DNA from 3 places in the Streptomyces sp. NBC_00158 genome. Region 2 is predicted to be linked to each of the others. Evidence: predicted binding sites of a transcription regulator. Region 2 holds the regulator's gene; each other region holds the start of a gene.
What was found. The regulator HrcA, encoded in region 2, represses chaperone genes, less so after heat shock. The targets are predictions, from matches to a motif close to TTNGCACTCNGNNNNNCNGAGTGCNAA.
Positions count from the first base shown of each region.

Region 1: the regulator HrcA is predicted to act here: its motif matches at 2,541-2,567, upstream of groL (chaperonin GroEL).
Region 3: the regulator HrcA is predicted to act here: its motif matches at 2,281-2,307, upstream of groES (co-chaperone GroES).

Region 1 is NZ_CP108161.1:3,271,174-3,277,404, reverse strand. It holds SAM riboswitch class I at 1-120, shown strand, start outside; gene thrC (threonine synthase) at 138-1,412, shown strand; gene OG553_RS14940 (MoaD/ThiS family protein) at 1,456-1,734, shown strand; gene OG553_RS14935 (cold-shock protein) at 2,156-2,362, shown strand; gene groL (chaperonin GroEL) at 2,697-4,316, shown strand; gene OG553_RS14925 (Uma2 family endonuclease) at 4,409-4,987, opposite strand; gene OG553_RS14920 (hypothetical protein) at 5,047-5,928, opposite strand.
Region 2 is NZ_CP108161.1:4,934,131-4,940,361, reverse strand. It holds gene OG553_RS22700 (nitronate monooxygenase) at 1-736, opposite strand, end outside; gene dnaJ (molecular chaperone DnaJ) at 927-2,066, opposite strand; gene hrcA (heat-inducible transcriptional repressor HrcA) at 2,067-3,083, opposite strand; gene OG553_RS22685 (MBL fold metallo-hydrolase) at 3,243-3,974, shown strand; gene OG553_RS22680 (DUF3097 domain-containing protein) at 4,003-4,812, shown strand; gene OG553_RS22675 (Uma2 family endonuclease) at 4,790-5,377, opposite strand; gene hemW (radical SAM family heme chaperone HemW) at 5,481-6,231, opposite strand, start outside.
Region 3 is NZ_CP108161.1:2,872,734-2,878,964, reverse strand. It holds gene OG553_RS12985 (sensor histidine kinase) at 1-1,479, opposite strand, end outside; gene OG553_RS12980 (response regulator transcription factor) at 1,472-2,152, opposite strand; gene groES (co-chaperone GroES) at 2,451-2,759, shown strand; gene groL (chaperonin GroEL) at 2,898-4,526, shown strand; gene OG553_RS12965 (ester cyclase) at 4,659-5,351, opposite strand; gene OG553_RS12960 (SDR family NAD(P)-dependent oxidoreductase) at 5,426-6,199, opposite strand.

The sequences.
Region 1 (6,231 bases), 1.7 Mb from region 2:
AGGGACACGGCCCGTTGAAGCCCCGGCAACCCTCCAGTCGGTTCTCGCAAGCGCGAGGCCCCGGCTAGGGAAGGTGCCAATTCCGTCTCATGGCGAAGTGCGCCATGGGGAAGATGAGGAGAAAGGGCCTCGCCATCATGGCTGCACAGACTGTCGCCACCTCTGTCGACCTCGGACCCGCCACCGGACTTTCCTGTCGCGAGTGCGGTACCCGCTTCGAGCTCGGCCCCATCTTCGCCTGCGTCGAGTGCTTCGGCCCCCTGGAAGTCGCCTACGAGCTCCCGCTCGGCGACCCGGAGGCCCTGCGCGCCGCGATCGAGGCCGGTCCGAACAACATCTGGCGCTACGCGCCGCTGCTGCCCGTCCCGGTGGACGTGGCCTCCAAGCCGAGCCTGAACCCCGGCTTCACCAAGCTCGTGGACGCCGAGAACCTGGCCAAGGAGCTGGGCGTCACCGGCAAGCTCTACGTCAAGGACGACTCCGGCAACCCGACGCACTCCTTCAAGGACCGCGTCGTGGCCATCGCCGTCGAGGCCGCCCGCGCCTTCGGCTTCACCACCCTCTCCTGCTCCTCCACCGGCAACCTGGCCGGCGCCGTCGGCGCCGCGGCCGCCCGGGCCGGGTTCCGCTCCTGCGTGTTCATCCCGCACGACCTGGAGCAGGGCAAGGTCGTCATGGCCGGTGTCTACGGCGGCGACCTCGTCGGCATCGAGGGCAACTACGACGACGTGAACCGCTTCTGCTCCGAGCTCATCGGCGACCCGCTGGGCGAGGGCTGGGGCTTCGTCAACGTCAACCTGCGCCCCTACTACGGCGAGGGCTCCAAGACCCTGGCGTACGAGATCTGCGAGCAGCTCGGCTGGCAGCTGCCCGACCAGATCGTCATCCCGATCGCGTCCGGCTCCCAGCTGACGAAGATCGACAAGGGCCTCCAGGAGCTGATCAAGCTCGGTCTGGTCGAGGACAAGCCGTACAAGATCTTCGGCGCCCAGGCCGAGGGCTGCTCCCCGGTGTCCACCGCATTCAAGGCCGGCCACGACGTGGTCCGCCCGCAGAAGCCGAACACGATCGCCAAGTCCCTGGCCATCGGCAACCCGGCGGACGGCCCGTACGTCCTGGACATCGCGCGGCGCACCGGCGGCTACGTCGAGGACGTCAACGACGAGCAGGTCGTCGAGGCCATCAAGATCCTGGCGCGCACCGAGGGCATCTTCGCCGAGACCGCGGGCGGCGTGACCGTCGGCGTGACGAAGAAGCTCATCGAGAACGGGCAGCTCGACCCGGCGCTGACCACGGTGGTCCTGAACACCGGTGACGGCCTCAAGACCCTGGAGGCGGTGGCCGCCGACAGCGGCCAGACCGCCACCATCCGCCCGAGCCTGGACGCGTTCCGCGCCGCCGGCCTGGCCTGACCCTTCCCCCCTGACCTGACACATCCGGAAAGGCGGTAGCGCCATGAGCGTCAACGTCCGCATCCCCACCATCCTGCGCACCTACACCGGCGGCGCCGCCGAGGTCACGGCCGAGGGCGCGACCCTGGCCGAGGTCATCGAGTCCCTGGAGAAGAGCCACCCGGGCATCGCCGCGCGCGTCCTGGACGACCAGGGCAAGCTGCGCCGCTTCGTGAACGTCTACGTCAACGACGACGACGTGCGCTTCGAGGGCGGCCTGGAGGCGGCGACGCCGGACGGCGCCGGCGTCTCGATCATCCCCGCCGTGGCCGGCGGCTGCTGATCCGCTGATCCGCTGATCCCCGGCCGGCTTCGCGGCTGACGCGTTCAGATCAGAATTGCCCCCTCCGCTAAAAGTGGAGGGGGCAATTCTGCTTGATTGGGCGCGGTAGAGTTGGGGCAGTCCCCTCCGCTGTTCTTGCCCGCCGCATATGAGCGGGCCGACGGATGGTTGACATTGAGTCAACATGAGCGCGCCTTTTGGGCCTTTGGTGCCTCTTGTCTGGCCCGAGTTGCCCTGGAATACCCCTGGATTTCACCCTATTTCCAGCTTTCCGTGTGTCCAGATTTCTCGTCGGATTGACCTGTTGCAGACAGCACCGGTGCGGATACATTCAGCCGCGGTCGAGGCGTTCCGGCGCAAGTTCTGACCCGGGACCGCGAAGTGCGGTCCCGCGCAAGGGCCAGTAATAGGGGAGTTAGGCATGGCTCAGGGCACCGTCAAGTGGTTCAACGCGGAGAAGGGCTACGGCTTCATCGCGGTCGACGGTGGTGCGGATGTGTTCGTCCACTACAGCGCCATCCAGATGGACGGATACCGCACCCTTGAAGAGGGTCAGCGGGTCGAGTTCGAGATCTCGCAGGGCCAGAAGGGTCCGCAGGCGGACATGGTCAAGCTCGCGGCCGGCTGAGTCGGAGCGAACGCGATCGGCCACCGACGCACGCACGAGCTTGAGGGGCCCACATCCTGGACAGGGATGTGGGCCCCTCCTGCGTGTCGCCCCGCGTCACCGCCGTGTCGCCGCCGCGCCGCCCGCGTGTTGCCTGAAGCCGCTTGCACTCGTGGGGGTCGAGTGCTAATCATTGGCGTTAGCACTCTCCCGGTGAGAGTGCTACTAAAACGAGGACCGGGCCGGTGAGGCCCGCAGGACCCGGCGGGACGGAACCGCCGGATCCGCAGGCCGTCCGTCGCGGGCGCGGGCGCGGTCCGGAGCAATCCACCCCTGTCCGGGAGGACCACTTCACATGGCCAAGATCATTGCGTTCAACGAGGAGGCCCGGCGCGGTCTCGAGCGTGGCATGAACCAGCTCGCCGACGCCGTCAAGGTCACCCTTGGCCCCAAGGGTCGCAACGTCGTCCTTGAGAAGAAGTGGGGCGCCCCCACGATCACCAACGACGGCGTCTCCATCGCCAAGGAGATCGAGCTCGAGGACCCGTACGAGAAGATCGGCGCCGAGCTGGTCAAGGAAGTCGCCAAGAAGACGGACGACGTCGCCGGTGACGGTACGACCACCGCGACCGTCCTCGCCCAGGCGCTCGTACGCGAGGGCCTGCGCAACGTCGCCGCCGGCGCCAACCCGATGGCCCTCAAGCGCGGCATCGAGAAGGCCGTCGAGGCCGTCTCCGCCGCCCTGCTGGCCCAGGCCAAGGATGTCGAGACCAAGGAGCAGATCGCTTCCACGGCCTCCATCTCCGCCGCCGACACCCAGATCGGCGAGCTCATCGCCGAGGCCATGGACAAGGTCGGCAAGGAAGGCGTCATCACCGTCGAGGAGTCCCAGACCTTCGGTCTGGAGCTTGAGCTCACCGAGGGCATGCGCTTCGACAAGGGCTACATCTCGGCGTACTTCGCCACCGACATGGAGCGTATGGAGGCGTCCCTCGACGACCCGTACATCCTGATCGTCAACTCCAAGATCGGCTCGGTCAAGGACCTGCTGCCGCTCCTGGAGAAGGTCATGCAGTCCGGCAAGCCGCTGCTGATCATCGCCGAGGACGTCGAGGGCGAGGCCCTGTCGACCCTGGTCGTCAACAAGATCCGCGGCACCTTCAAGTCCGTCGCCGTCAAGGCCCCGGGCTTCGGCGACCGCCGCAAGGCCATGCTCGGCGACATCGCCATCCTCACGGGCGGCACGGTCATCTCCGAGGAGGTCGGCCTCAAGCTGGAGAACGCCGGTCTCGACCTGCTCGGCCGCGCCCGCAAGGTCGTCATCACCAAGGACGAGACCACCATCGTCGACGGTGCCGGTGACAGCGACCAGGTCGGCGGCCGCGTCAACCAGATCCGCGCCGAGATCGAGAACTCCGACTCGGACTACGACCGCGAGAAGCTCCAGGAGCGCCTCGCGAAGCTGGCCGGCGGCGTGGCCGTCATCAAGGCCGGTGCCGCGACCGAGGTCGAGCTCAAGGAGCGCAAGCACCGCATCGAGGACGCCGTCCGCAACGCGAAGGCGGCCGTCGAGGAGGGCATCGTCGCCGGCGGTGGCGTGGCCCTGCTGCAGGCCTCCTCGGTCTTCGAGAAGCTGGAGCTCACGGGTGACGAGGCGACCGGCGCCAACGCCGTGAAGCTCGCGCTGGAGGCCCCGCTGAAGCAGATCGCCGTCAACGGTGGTCTCGAGGGCGGCGTCGTCGTGGAGAAGGTGCGCAACCTGGCCGTCGGCCACGGTCTGAACGCCGCCACCGGCGAGTACGTCGACATGATCGCCGAGGGCATCATCGACCCGGCGAAGGTCACGCGTTCCGCGCTGCAGAACGCCGCGTCCATCGCCGCGCTGTTCCTGACCACCGAGGCCGTCATCGCCGACAAGCCGGAGAAGGCCGCCGCCGCTCCGGGCGGCATGCCGGGCGGTGACATGGACTTCTGATCGGCCCCGCGCTGATCGGCTGTTCTCGAACGAGGGCGGCACCCCTTCCCGACGGAGGGGGTGCCGCCCTCGGGCGTTTGCGGGGAGGGGGCTCAGTGCGCGTAGTCCTTGAGCGCCTCGGTGACGAGGGCGAACCCGACCGGCTCGGGGAGGGCGAGGGTTCGGCCGTAGGGGCAGGACTCCCGCAGGCGGTAGCGTCCGTTTTCCGGCGCGCTGTAGACCGTGACGGTGTCGCTGTCGCGGTCGATCAGCAGGAACACGGGGATGCCCGCCTGCGCGTAACCGTCACGCTTCTCCTGCCTGTCGCGGGCCTCGGTGTCATGGTCATGTGACGTGACCTCGACGGTCATCAGCACCCCTGCGGGATCGGACCACTCACCGTGCCCGGCGAAGTGCCGTTGCGGGGCGAGTGCACCATCGGGCCGGGCGCGGCCGTTGCGGTAGTGCTCGGTGCGGAGGCCGCGCTCGCGGTACAGGCGCAGGTCGGGGCGGTGCGCCATGCACTGGTCCGCGACCCACATGATGATCTCGTCGTGGTCGCCGTCGGGCACCGGCTTGACCTCCAGCTTTCCGTTGATGAATTCGAGCGTGACGGTCTCGGGTGCGCGACTTGCCAGAGTCTCGAAGTCCTTCAGCGGCATCTGGGCGTGCGCGGCGGTGCTGGGGGTCATGGGGTCGCCTCCTCGACTCCATGGTGCCCGTGTTCGGCGCCGGTGGAGCGGCGGACTGGTCATCGGCGGTTCCTTTCGCGGATGCGGGTCGCGTGGGCGCGGACCTCGTCCGGGGTGAGGGACGGGGTGAACACCGGCGGGCGGGGGCCTTCGGGGCGGCAGGCGCGGCAGCGGCCTTCGACGAAGGCGCCGGGCGGGCCGGGGGCGCGGCATTCGGTGCACTCGGCGCGGACCGGGGGTGGGGCTTCTTCCGGCAGGGCCGGGGCCGGGTCGGGTGGTGCGGCGGGGAGTTTGGATTCCAGGCGTTTGCGGAGCAGGGCCGCCGGGTGGTGGACCACGGGCGGCAGGCCGGCGGTGAGGGTGAGCCGGATGCGGTCGGGGGTGGCGCCGCGGGCCAGCCAGGGGACCAGGAGCGGGGCGAGGGTCGTGCAGTCGGCCTTGGACAGCGCCAGGGCGGGGGCGGTGCGGCCGAGCGAGGTGAGGATGCCGTACGCGTCGGGGCCGACGGCGGCCGGTGCCGGTGCCGGGGGTACCGGTGAGGGTGGTGGCGGGGCGGTCGGTGCGGGGGAATCCCTCTGGGTGAACCGGGCCCACCAGGCGCCGTCGCGGGCCGTGCGGGAGAAGAACGTACGGGTGACCCAGCGGGTGACCGGGCCGGGCAGCCGCTGCCGTACGCGGTGCAGGTGCCCGGCGGTGGCCAGCCGGTTGAGGGCGGTGCGCAGGGCGCACTGGCCCCACAGGGGCAGCACGGCGGCGAGGGTCTTCACGCTGATGTCGGCGCCGTCCGGCAGCCGGTCGAGGTACCCGGCGACGGCCGCCTCGCGGGCGGGGAGGTGCGCGAAGTCGCGGGCGGTGCGCGGCGCTTGCTCCGGTGCGGCGATTTTGCCGTAGCCGGGCTTGGCGAGGGGGTGCGGGGCAGCACTAAGCTGGCTGTCATCCATGGGGATCGTTTGGTCCGATCTCGTTTGGTCAGGCCCTCGTTCGGTGTTGGCGCACCGGCGGGGGCCGATTTTCGTTTCCAGCCGCAAGGTAGGGCCTGATGGCCCTGCGTGGCAAGCCGGTCACGGATCGTCATCCGGCCTGGTATGGGCGGGGGTTGGGGAGGGTGGTGGGTGGTGGTGGGCTCCGCCCACCACCCATTCCACAGACAAAGCGCTCGGACTCTCGGGGCTTGAGCCCCGGGGCCGGGCGGGCGCCCGGAACGTGGGACGTATCGGCGTGGCAGAGCGGCGTTTGGTTGACTT
Region 2 (6,231 bases):
ACGCCAGGAAGGCCGTGCCGAGCTGCGCCGAGTCCGCTCCCGCCGCCAGCAGCGCCGCGATCTGCGCCCCGCGCATCAGCCCGCCCGCCGCGGTGATGGGCAGGGCCACGGCCTCCCGGACCTGCGCGACCAGCGCGAGCAGGCCGACGCCCGCCGTGCCGTCGGCCTCCGGGTCGTCGCGGTGGGTGCCCTGGTGGCCGCCCGCCTCCACGCCCTGGACGCAGACGGCGTCGGCGCCCGCCGCCTGCGCGGAGCGGGCCTCGTCGACCGAGGTGACGGTGACGACGGTACGGGTGCCCGCGCCGCGCAGGCGGGCGAGCACCTCGGGCGCCGGCGTGCCGAAGGTGAAGGAGACCACCGGGACGGGGTCCTCCAGCAGGATGGCCAGCTTGGCCTCGTAGCCGTCGTCGGAGTTGCCGACGGTGTCCTCGGGGGCGAGCGAGACCTCGTACCAGCCCGCCTCGCCGGCCAGCTGCCCGCGGTAGGTCTCGACCGCGGCCGGGTCGACGTAGCCGGTCTGCGGCATGAGGAGGTTCACGCCGAAGGGCCGCCGGGTGAGGCCGCGCGTCTGCTTGATCTCCTGGTACATGCCGTCGGCGGTCTTGTAACCGCCGGCCAGGTAGCCGAGCCCGCCGGCCTCGCCGACGGCGGCGACGAGCGGCGGGCAGGAGGCGCCGCCCGCCATGGGAGCCTGCACGATCGGGTACTGGGGGAGACCGTTCGGTGCGGAGGACATGGACTGCATCGTGCCACGTCCCGGGCACGGCGCCGAACCGTCGCGTTCGCCTGGCATAGTCCGCTTCCCCGGCGTGTCCGGGAATCGCCGCGCACGGTGTCCCGGAATGCGCGGAGCCCGGTCCGGGGCGTCCCCGGACCGGGCTCGTACGAGTTCCCCAGGCCTGGCTCAGGCCTGGCCCGAGGCTGCCTCAGCGCCCGTTGAACGCGTCCTTCAGGCGGCTGAACAGGCCCTGCTGGCCGGGGGCGAACTGGCCCATCGGCCGCTCCTCGCCGCGCAGCTTCGCGAGCTGGCGCAGCAGCTCCTCCTGCTGGGCGTCCAGCTTGCCGGGGGTGGTGACCTCGACGTGGACGATCAGGTCGCCGCGCCCGCCGCCGCGCAGGTGCGTGACGCCCCGCCCGTGCAGCGGGATGGCCTGCCCGGACTGGGTGCCGGGGCGGATGTCGATCTCCTCCATGCCGTCCAGCGTCTCCAGCGGGCACTTGGTGCCCAGGGCCGCGGCCGTCATGGGGATGGTGACCGTGCAGTGCAGGTCGTCCCCGCGCCGCTGGAAGGTCGGGTGCGGCAGCTCGTGGATCTCCACGTAGAGGTCGCCGGCGGGGCCGCCGCCGGGGCCGACCTCGCCCTCGCCCGCGAGCTGGATCCGGGTGCCGTTCTCGACACCGGCGGGGATCTTGACCGTCAGGCTGCGGCGGGAGCGGACCCGGCCGTCGCCCGCGCACTCGGGGCACGGGGTCGGGACCACGGTGCCGAAGCCCTGGCACTGCGGGCAGGGGCGCGAGGTCATGACCTGGCCCAGGAAGGACCGGGTGACCTGGGAGACCTCACCGCGGCCGCGGCACATGTCACAGGTCTGCGCCGAGGTGCCGGGGGCGGCGCCCTCGCCGGAGCAGGTGCCGCAGACGACGGCCGTGTCGACCTGGATGTCCTTGGTCGTGCCGAAGGCGGCTTCGTCCAGTTCCAGGTCCAGGCGGATCATGGCGTCCTGGCCGCGGCGGGTCCGCGAGCGCGGGCCGCGCTGCGAGGCCTGGCCGAAGAAGGCGTCCATGATGTCGGAGAAGTTGCCGAAGCCGCCCGCTCCGAAGCCGCCCGCGCCGCCACCGCCGCCCGAGGAGGACAGCGGGTCGCCGCCGAGGTCGTAGACCTGCTTCTTCTGCGGGTCCGAGAGGACCTCGTAGGCCGCGTTGATCTCCTTGAAGCGCTCCTGCGTCTTCGGGTCCGGGTTCACGTCCGGGTGGAGCTCACGGGCGAGCCGGCGGAAGGCCTTCTTGATCTCGTCCTGCGATGCGTCGCGGCGCACGCCGAGTACGGCGTAGTAGTCCGTGGCCACTTACGACTCCGCCAGGATCTGTCCGACGTAACGTGCCACTGCGCGTACCGCTCCCATCGTTCCGGGGTAGTCCATGCGGGTCGGTCCGACCACGCCGAGTTTGGCGACTGCTTCGCCGCCCGAACCGTAGCCGACGGACACGACCGACGTGGAGTTGAGTCCCTCGTAGGCGTTCTCGTGACCGATGCGTACGGCCATTCCCGACTCTCCGGCCTCGCCGAGCAGCTTGAGGAGCACGACGTGCTCCTCAAGTGCTTCGAGCACGGGCCGGATCGTCAGGGGGAAGTCGTGTCCGAAGCGGGTGAGGTTGGCGGTGCCGCCGATCATCAGCCGCTCCTCCGCCTCCTCGGCCAGCGTTTCGAGAAGGGTCGCGAGGACGGCCTTGACGGTCGCCCGGTCGTCGATCTCGAACGACTCCGGAAGGTCCTGCACCAGGTTCGGCACGTCGGTGAAGCGACGGCCGACGACCCGGCTGTTGAGCCGTGCCCGCAGGTCGGCGAGGGAGTTCTCGCCGAAGGGGGTCTGGGTGTCGACGAGACGCTGCTCGACCCGGCCCGTGTCGGTGATCAGTACGAGCATCAGCCGGGCCGGGGCCAGCGACAGCAGCTCGACGTGCCGGACGGTGGAGCGGGTCAGCGACGGGTACTGGACGACGGCGACCTGCCGGGTGAGCTGCGCGAGCAGCCGTACCGTGCGGCCGACGACGTCGTCGAGGTCGACGGCTCCGTCGAGGAAGTTCTGGATGGCCCGTCGCTCGGGGGTCGACAGCGGCTTGACGCCCGCCAGCTTGTCGACGAAGAGGCGGTAGCCCTTGTCCGTGGGGATCCGGCCGGCGCTGGTGTGGGGCTGGGCGATGTAGCCCTCCTCCTCCAGCACGGCCATGTCGTTGCGCACGGTGGCGGGCGAGACGCCCAGCTTGTGCCGCTCGGTGAGGGCCTTGGAGCCGACCGGCTCCTCCGTCCCGACGTAGTCCTGGACGATGGCGCGCAGCACCTCGAGTCTGCGTTCGCTGAGCATCGCGCACACCTCCGGATGCGGTCGGTCGTCTGCCTGGCCGTCGGGGCCGGTCCTGGCCTGTTGGCACTCTGCGCGTGTGAGTGCCAGAGATCCCCCGGTCAGTGTACGGCCGGGTAGTACGCCGCAGGCAAGGGCGGCCCGCCAGGGTAGCGTCACCGCATGGACGTGCGTTGGGAAGAGTCGGGTTGGGAAAGGGTCACCGGACGGGTCGGCCGGCGACGGCTGCCGGTGTGGGACTGCACCGTGGGACTGGTGGTGGGGGACGAGTCGGTGCTGCTGATCGACCCCGGGTCGTCCGTGCGCGAGGGCGCGCAGGTGCGGGCCGAGGCGGAGCGGCTGACGGGCCGCCGCGTGACCCATATCGCATTCACGCACGGACATTTCGACCATGTGTTGGGCGGTGCGGCGTTCGCGGGGGCCGAGTTCTTCGGTGCGGTCGGCCTGGAGCGGATGCTGTCGGCGCCGACGGGCCGCGAGGACGTACGGATGAGCGCGGTCCGGATGGGTCTGGCGGAGGCGGAGGCCACGGAGGCCGCGGACCTGCTCCAGGCGCCCCGGCACCTGGTGTCCGGCGAGTGGACCCTGGAGCTGGGCGGGGTCCAGGTGCTGCTGGCGAACGTGGGTCCCGCGCACTCCGAGCACGACCTGGCGGTCTTCGTGCCGGGCGAGCGGGAGGCGGTGTTCTGCGGGGACCTGGTCGAGGAGTCGGGCGAACCGCAGGCCGGTTCGGACGCGGTGCCGGGCCAGTGGCCGGCCGCCCTGGACCGGCTGCTGTCGCTGGGCGGTGACGACGCGGTGTACGTGCCGGGTCACGGAGCGCTGGTGGACGCGGACTTCGTGCGTGCGCAACGCGACACACTGGCGGCGAGGTTCGGCGTGTCGGGGGCCTGAGGGCGCGGGCTCTCCTAGTGTCGGCCGGATGCGCGAGTACTCCCCCGACCTGACCCCGCAGTGGAAGCGTTCGAAGCCGGTGCCGGAGGTGCCGGCGGACCCGGACCTGGTGGTCGAGGTGGCGGGTACGGACTTCTGCGGCGCGGTGGTGGCCTGCGAGGCGGGCACGGTGACGCTGGAGGACCGCTTCGGCAAGCGCCGGGTGTTCCCGCTGGAGCCGAGCGGCTTCCTGCTGGACGGCGCGGTGGTGACCCTGACCCGCCCCCCGCGGGGGCCCGCCGCGCCCGCCCGTACGGCTTCGGGCTCGATCGCCGTCCCGGGGGCGCGGGCGCGGGTGGCGCGGGCCGGGCGGATCTACGTGGAGGGGCGGCACGACGCCGAGCTCGTGGAGCGGGTCTGGGGCGACGACCTGCGCATCGAGGGCGTGGTGGTGGAGTACCTGGAGGGCGTCGACGACCTGGCGGCGGTGGTCGCGGACTTCTCCCCCGGCCCGGACGCCCGTCTGGGGGTCCTGGTCGACCACCTCGTACCGGGCTCGAAGGAGTCCCGGATCGCGGCGTCGGTGACGGGGCCGGACGTGCTGGTGGTGGGCCACCCGTACGTGGACGTCTGGCAGGCGGTGAAGCCGTCGGCGCTGGGCATCGGGGCCTGGCCGGAGGTACCGCGCGGCCAGGACTGGAAGACGGGCGTCTGCCGGGCCCTGGGCTGGCCGCAGAACACGGGAGCCGCCTGGCAGCACATCCTGTCCCGCGTGACTTCTTACAGGGACCTGGAGCCGACGCTGCTGGGGCGGGTGGAGGAGCTGATCGACTTCGTCACGGCCGGCGGTAGCGCTTGAACTTGGGGAGCGTGCGGAACTCGCTGGTGTCCAGCTTGATCCCCAGGACATCCAGGGGAACCGGCAGCCCGAAGGCAGTGCTGAGTTCCATGTCGTAGTCCGCTTCCTCGCCCCGACCCGTCGGGTTGGTCAGCAGAACACACACGGCCTCGAAGGGGTCGATGATCAGGTATGCCGGAACCCGGCCGGCTGCATACATCGACCGCTTGAGCTCGTAGTCGTTGTGGACGCTGTTCTTCGACACGACCTCGACCAGCAGCGTGGTCGCCGGAGCGGGAACGAGCCTTCCGGGCCCGTCGAACGCTCCGTGCTCGACCACCACGAGGTCAGGCTGCGGCTCTGACGTCTCGCCGGGAATGGCGATGTCCTGGGTCTGAACCGGATACCACCTGTCAAGGGGGATCTGCTTCATGACGTGCAGGACGATCAGATTGTGGACCCAGTCGGGCCCGGCCATCATCACGATGTCCCCCCTGAGGAGCTCAGCCTTGAAGCCCTCCGGGACAACGAGGTCCTCGAAGAGCTTGGCGACATCCGTGATCAGCCGGTCATCCACAGCAGTCATCTCCGTGGTCCTTCGCGTTCGCCGCCGTCGCTTACGCCGGCGAGCCTAGGTCCAGCGTAAGCAGCGGCACCCGAGTTCCGTGGCTATTCACTCCACCGAGGGATCAGTCCACCAGGTCCCGCACCACCGCGTCCGCCAGCAGCCGCCCGCGCAGGGTCAGGACGGCCCGTCCGGCCCCGTACGGGGCCGCTTCCAGCAGGCCGTCCTCCAGGGCGCGCCGGGAGGCCGCCAGGCCCGCGGGGGCCAGCAGGGACAGGGGGACGCCGTCCACCAGGCGGAGCTCCAGCAGGATCCGCTCCACGCGGCGGTCCTCCGCCGAGAGGAGCTCGCGCCCCGCGCCCGGGGAGCGGCCCTCCGCGAGGGCGGCCGCGTAGGCGCCGGGGTGCTTCACGTTCCACCAGCGCACCCCGCCCACGTGCGAGTGCGCGCCGGGGCCCGCGCCCCACCAGTCGGCGCCGCGCCAGTACAGCTCGTTGTGCAGGCAGCGGCCGGCCTCGGAGGTGGCCCAGTTCGACACCTCGTACCAGGAGTACCCGGCGCGCTCCATGACCTCGTCGGCGATCAGGTAGCGGTCGGCGTGCACGTCGTCGTCGGTCATCGGGACCTCGCCGCGGCGGATCCGGCGGGCCAGCTGGGTGCCCTCCTCGACGATCAGGGCGTACGCGCTGACGTGGTCGGGGCCGGCGCCCAGCGCGGCCTCCAGGGAGGCCCGCCAGTCGTCGTCGGACTCGCCGGGGGTGCCGTAGATCAGGTCGAGGTTGACGTGCTCGAAGCCCGCCGCGCGCGCCTCGGCCACGCAGGCCTCGGGGCGGCCGGGGGTGTGGGTGCGGTCGAGGACCTTCAGTACGTGCTGC
Region 3 (6,231 bases), 2.1 Mb from region 2:
CCCCGCCGGGAGCCGCAGCTCCAGCAGGGCGCCCCCGCCAGGCGCGGCCAGGGCGCGTACGTCGCCCCCGTGCGAGCGCGCGATCTCCCGGGCGATGGCCAGGCCCAGCCCGGTCCCGCCGCTGGCCCGGCCCCGGTCCGCGTCGAGGCGTACGAACCGCTCGAAGACCCGGTCGCGGTCCGCCCCCGGGATCCCCGGGCCGTCGTCGGCCACTTCCAGCACCGCCCGCCCGTCCCGCGCGGCCGCCCGCACCACGACCCCGGTGTCCGCGTACCGCAGGGCGTTGTCCACCAGGTTGGCCAGGGCCCGCTCCAGCCGCGCCGGGTCCCCGTACGCCGGAACCGGCGCGGGCGCCTCCAGCCGCAGCGGCACCCGGGGCGCGGGCCGCCGCGCCGCGTCCTCGGCGGCCAGCAGCGCGAGGTCCACCGGCTCGGGGCGGGGCGCGGGTCCGCCGTCGAGGCGGGCCAGGAGCAGCAGGTCGGCGGCGATGCGCTGGAGCCGCTCGGTGTCGGCCAGCGCGGCGGCGACCGACGCCCGGTCGGGCCGTTCCATGGCGAGGGCCACCTCCAGCCGGGACCGGACGGCGGCGAGCGGGTTGCGCAGCTCGTGCGAGGCGTCGGCGGTGAACTGGCGCTGCCGGGCGTCGGAGCGCTCCAGCCGGTCGAGGGTGTCGTTGACGGTCCGGGCCAGCTGGGCGATCTCGTCGCCGCCGCCGGGGTCGGGGACGCGCCGGTCCAGCTCGCTCGCGGTGACCGCGGCGAGCCCGGTGCGGATCGCGGTGACGGGGCGCAGCGCGCGGCCGGTGGCCCACCAGGCCAGGGCCGCAGCGAAGGCGGTGAGCGGGGGAGCGCCGGCGAGGAAGCCGGTGGCGACGGCGCGGGTGGCGTCGTCGACGTCGCCGAGCACGGTGACCGCGTACACGGTGTGCGGATCGCGCGCGTCCGGCGGGCCGGGGGCCTCGACCGCGACGACCAGGCGCCGCTGCGCGCCGGGGTGCGCGGGCGGGAGTACGGCCGAGCGGGAGTCCTGGCCGGGGCCGGGCCGCAGCCCGTCGAGGCGCGGGGGGTCCTTGGGGGCTCCGGCGGCGGTGCTGGCGACGTCGCGTCCGCGGGCGTCGCGTACGAGGACCAGGTCGACGCCGCCGTCGGGTGCGGGCAGCCGGCCGCCGGGCGGGAGGGTCCGGGTGTCGAGCTGGGCGGCGACCTTGCGTGCGGCGAGTTCGGTGCGGCCGGTGGTGTTGTCTAGGAGGTTGGTGCGCATGAGGCTGTAGAGCCACAGCCCGCCGGCGCTGAGGACCGCGGCCATCGCGAAGGCGGCGGCGAGGGCGGTCCGGGCGCGCAGGTTGCCGACGAGGCGGCCGCGGCCGCGCGGGCTCCCGCCGTCAGTGCTCCCGTCGTCCGGGCTCCGGCCGTCGGGGCTCCCGTCGTCCGGGCTCCGGCCGTCGGGGCTCCCGCCGTCCGTCCCCGGCGCCCTACCCACCGTCGGGCGCCATGCGGTAGCCGGTGCCGTGGACGGTGAGGATGGAGCGGCGGCCGAAGGGGGCGTCGATCTTCTTGCGCAGGGAGGAGACGTAGACCTCGACGATGTTCGGGTCGATGCCGTGCGGGGCGTCCCAGACCTCGTCGAGGACGTCCTGTTTGGCGACGGCCCGGCCGGGTCGGCGCATCAGGCAGGCGAGGACGCCCATCTCCCGGGCGGTGAGCTCGATGTCCCGGGCGCCGCGGCGGCACCGGCGGTCCAGCGGGTCGAGGAAGAGGTCCCCGGCGCGGAGCACGGCGGGTTCGGGGGCGGCGGCGCGGCGGGCGAGGGCGCGCAGCCGGGCGGCGAGCACCAGGAAGGAGAAGGGCTTGGTGAGGTAGTCGTCGGCGCCGGCGTCGAGGCCCTCGGCCTCGTCGTGTTCGCCGTCCCGGGCGGTGAGCACCAGGACGGGGGTCCGGTCGCCGTGGGCCCGCATCCGCGCGCATATCTCGGCGCCGCCGGGGCCGGGGAGCATCAGGTCGAGGAGGACGACGTCGTACGGGCCGCCGGTGAGGGCCAGATCGAGGCCGCGGTGGCCGTCGTGGGCGACCTCGACGCGGTGGCCCTCGGCGGACAGGCCCTGGCGGAGGGATTCGGCCAGGTTCTCTTCGTCTTCGACCACGAGGATGCGCACGCCCCAAGCCTCACATACCGGGCAGCGGCTCCCCGGGCCCCCGGGCGCGGCGGTCCGGTTCCCGACGGGTCGGGGTTCAGCTGAACGGGGGGTTCAGCGGCCGGAATACGTGGAACCAGCGGACCGTGTTGGCACTCCGCTTGACCGAGTGCTAATCGCCGGAATAGTGTCGCACCTGGCACTCGCCCCCGGTGAGTGCCAACACAGCGACAGGCTGGTCCGGCACCCGCGACGACGGATCGACCTGGTCGCCACCTCAGACAGTTAACCCCGGATCTCCGAAGGGGGAGGTCGGATCGTGACGACCACCAGCTCCAAGGTTGCCATCAAGCCGCTTGAGGACCGCATCGTGGTCCAGCCGCTCGATGCCGAGCAGACCACGGCCTCTGGCCTGGTCATCCCGGACACCGCGAAGGAGAAGCCCCAGGAGGGCGTCGTCCTCGCGGTCGGCCCGGGCCGCTTCGAGGACGGCCAGCGTCTCCCGCTGGACGTCAGCGTCGGCGACATCGTGCTGTACAGCAAGTACGGCGGCACCGAAGTGAAGTACAGCGGCGAGGAGTACCTCGTCCTCTCGGCGCGCGACGTGCTCGCGATCGTCGAGAAGTAATTCGCTTCTCCAGTTTTGCCTGAGCTACGCCCCTGGTCACCCCTGCTGATGCCGGGCGGCGAGGGGCGTAGTTCGTTCCAGCTAGAGGCGGTCGCGGTGAGCGGCCGGGGATCGCAACGAGAGGGCTGAACCGCTCCCATGCCGAAGATTCTTAAGTTTGACGAGGATGCCCGTCGCGCCCTCGAGCGCGGCGTCAACAAGCTTGCCGACACGGTCAAGGTGACGATCGGCCCCAAGGGCCGCAACGTCGTCATCGACAAGAAGTTCGGCGCCCCCACCATCACCAACGACGGTGTCACCATCGCCCGCGAGGTCGAGCTGGACGACCCGTACGAGAACCTCGGCGCGCAGCTGGTGAAGGAGGTGGCGACCAAGACCAACGACATCGCGGGTGACGGCACCACCACCGCCACCGTGCTGGCCCAGGCGCTCGTCCGCGAGGGTCTGCGCAACGTCGCCGCCGGCGCCTCCCCGGCCGCCCTGAAGAAGGGCATCGACGCCGCGGTCAAGGCCGTGTCCGAGGAGCTCCTCGCGACCGCCCGCCCGATCGAGGACAAGTCCGACATCGCCGCCGTGGCCGCGCTCTCCGCGCAGGACTCGCAGGTCGGCGAGCTCATCGCCGAGGCGATGGACAAGGTCGGCAAGGACGGTGTCATCACCGTCGAGGAGTCCAACGCCTTCGGCCTGGAGCTCGAGTTCACCGAGGGCATGGCCTTCGACAAGGGCTACCTGTCCCCGTACATGGTCACCGACCAGGAGCGTATGGAGGCCGTCCTCGACGACCCGTACATCCTGATCAACCAGGGCAAGATCTCCTCGATCCAGGACCTCCTGCCGCTGCTGGAGAAGGTCATCCAGGCGGGTGGCTCCAAGCCGCTGCTGATCATCGCCGAGGACGTCGAGGGCGAGGCGCTCTCCACCCTCGTCGTCAACAAGATCCGCGGCACCTTCAACGCGGTGGCCGTCAAGGCCCCCGGCTTCGGTGACCGCCGCAAGGCGATGCTCCAGGACATGGCCACCCTCACCGGTGCCACCGTCATCGCCGAAGAGGTCGGCCTCAAGCTCGACCAGGCCGGTCTGGACGTCCTCGGTTCCGCGCGCCGCGTGACCATCTCCAAGGACGACACGACCATCGTCGACGGTGGCGGCAGCCACGAGGAAGTCGCCGGTCGCGTCAACCAGATCAAGGCCGAGATCGAGTCCACGGACTCCGACTGGGACCGCGAGAAGCTGCAGGAGCGCCTGGCGAAGCTCGCCGGCGGCGTCTGCGTCATCAAGGTCGGCGCCGCCACCGAGGTGGAGCTCAAGGAGAAGAAGCACCGCCTTGAGGACGCCATCTCCGCCACCCGCGCCGCGGTCGAGGAGGGCATCGTCTCCGGCGGTGGCTCCGCGCTCGTCCACGCCGTGAAGGTCCTGGAGGGCAACCTCGGCCTGACCGGCGACGAGGGCACGGGCGTCTCCGTGGTCCGCCGCGCCGCCGTCGAGCCGCTGCGCTGGATCGCCGAGAACGCAGGCCTCGAGGGCTACGTCATCACCTCGAAGGTCGCCGAGCTCGACAAGGGCCAGGGCTTCAACGCCGCCACCGGCGAGTACGGCGACCTGGTCAAGGCCGGCGTCATCGACCCGGTCAAGGTCACCCGCTCCGCCCTGGAGAACGCCGCCTCCATCGCCTCCCTGCTGCTCACGACCGAGACCCTGGTCGTCGAGAAGCCGGCCGAGGAAGAGGCCGACGCCGGTCACGGCCACGGTCACGGCCACAGCCACTGACGCGTCCGCGCGCTTCGACGAGAAGGCCCCCGGCCCGCCGTTCACACGGCGGGGCGGGGGCCTTCCCGTTCTCCGGGGCCGCTCGACGAAGCGTCGCTCGACGAGGGGCCGCCCGACGAGGGGTCGCGGACGTCAGCTCATCATGCCCAGCTGCCGCATCAGCGCCATGGCGTCGTAGTGCCACCAGCCTTCCTTGATCATGCCGTCCTGACATCGGAAGACCGTGGTGCCCGTCATCGTGCAGGTCTTGCCGGTGGGGGCGACGCCCATGAACTCGCCCTTGTGCGTGCCGGTCCAGGTCCACAGCGTGGTGACGTAGTCGTCCTGCGCCATCTGGGCGTCACGGGTGAACGAGAAGTCGAAGGCGGCGCGCCACATCTCGACGTCCTCGCTGATCGCGGCGTAGCCGTGCTTGTCCTCGGGGTTGGAGATGTCGTGGTCGTGGTAGTCCGGGGCGAAGATCTCCTCGATGACGGACATGTCGCCCTTCATCGCGATGTCGTCGTACATCCGGTTCACCATCAGGGTGTTGAGGTGCTCGTCGCGGACGGTGTCGAGGTTGGTGAACGTCGGCATGCCGTCGCACAAGGCCATCATCTCGTGGAACATTCGGTCCGTCTCGGGGAGGTTGGAGTTCTTCATGGCCTCCTCGTACGAAGGGAACTCGACGAAGTTCACGTAGTGGTCCGTCTGGTCGCGGTCCTTGCCCACGACGCTGTGGGTGACCGTGCGCTTGCCCTGGCTCTGGGCGACGTACTTGTCCAGCAGGTCGTTCATCGCCTCGGGCTGGTGGGTCCTGTAATCAACCAGTTGTACGAATGTCATGGTGGGCTCCCGTGCTGGATGGAACGTGTCCAGTTTAGGGAGAATTCACCCGTTCAGCCTGGTATGCCGAAGGGTTACTGGGGCCCGTACTTGCGCCCCGTACGGGAGGACACGCCACCGAGCAGCCCGCGCGGCGTCAGCTTCACCACGCCCATCAGCGCCTTGTAGCGCGGGTCCGGGATCGAGACGGTCTTGCCGCGCGCCAGGTCGGCCAGGGCGGCCGCGACCAGCTTGTCCGCGTCGAGCCACAGCCAGTTCGGGATGTTGTCCGTGCCCATGCCGGCCCGCTGGTGGAACTCGGTCCGCACGAATCCGGGGCACAGGGCCATCAGGCGGACCCCGGACCCGCCGAGGTCCCGCGCCGCGCCCTGGGTGAACTGCACGACCCAGGCCTTGCTGGCGCCGTAGGTGCCGCGCGGCACGAAGGCGGCGACCGAGGCCACGTTGACCACCCCGCCGCGGCCGCGCGAGCGCATCGACTCCGTGGCGGCCGAGGTCAGCCGCAGCACCGCTTCGATGTGCACCTTGAGCATGGTCAGCTCGTCGGCCATGGAGACTTCCAGGTAGCGGCCCCTGTTGCCGAACCCCGCGTTGTTGACGAGCAGGTCCACCGGGTGCGTACGGTCGCCGAGGCGGGTCTCGACGGCCTTGATGCCCTCCTCGGTGGAGAGGTCGGCTGCCAGCACCTCGGCCTCGATGCCGTGCCGGTCGTGCAGCTCGGTGGCCTGTTCGGCCAGCCGCTCGGTGTCGCGGGCCACCAGTACGAGGTTGTGGCCCTGGGAGGCGAGCCGCCGGGCGAAGGCGGCGCCGATGCCCGCCGTGGATCCAGTGATCAGCGCAGTCGTCATGTGCGCAAAATAGCCGCACCGTGCCGACTCGC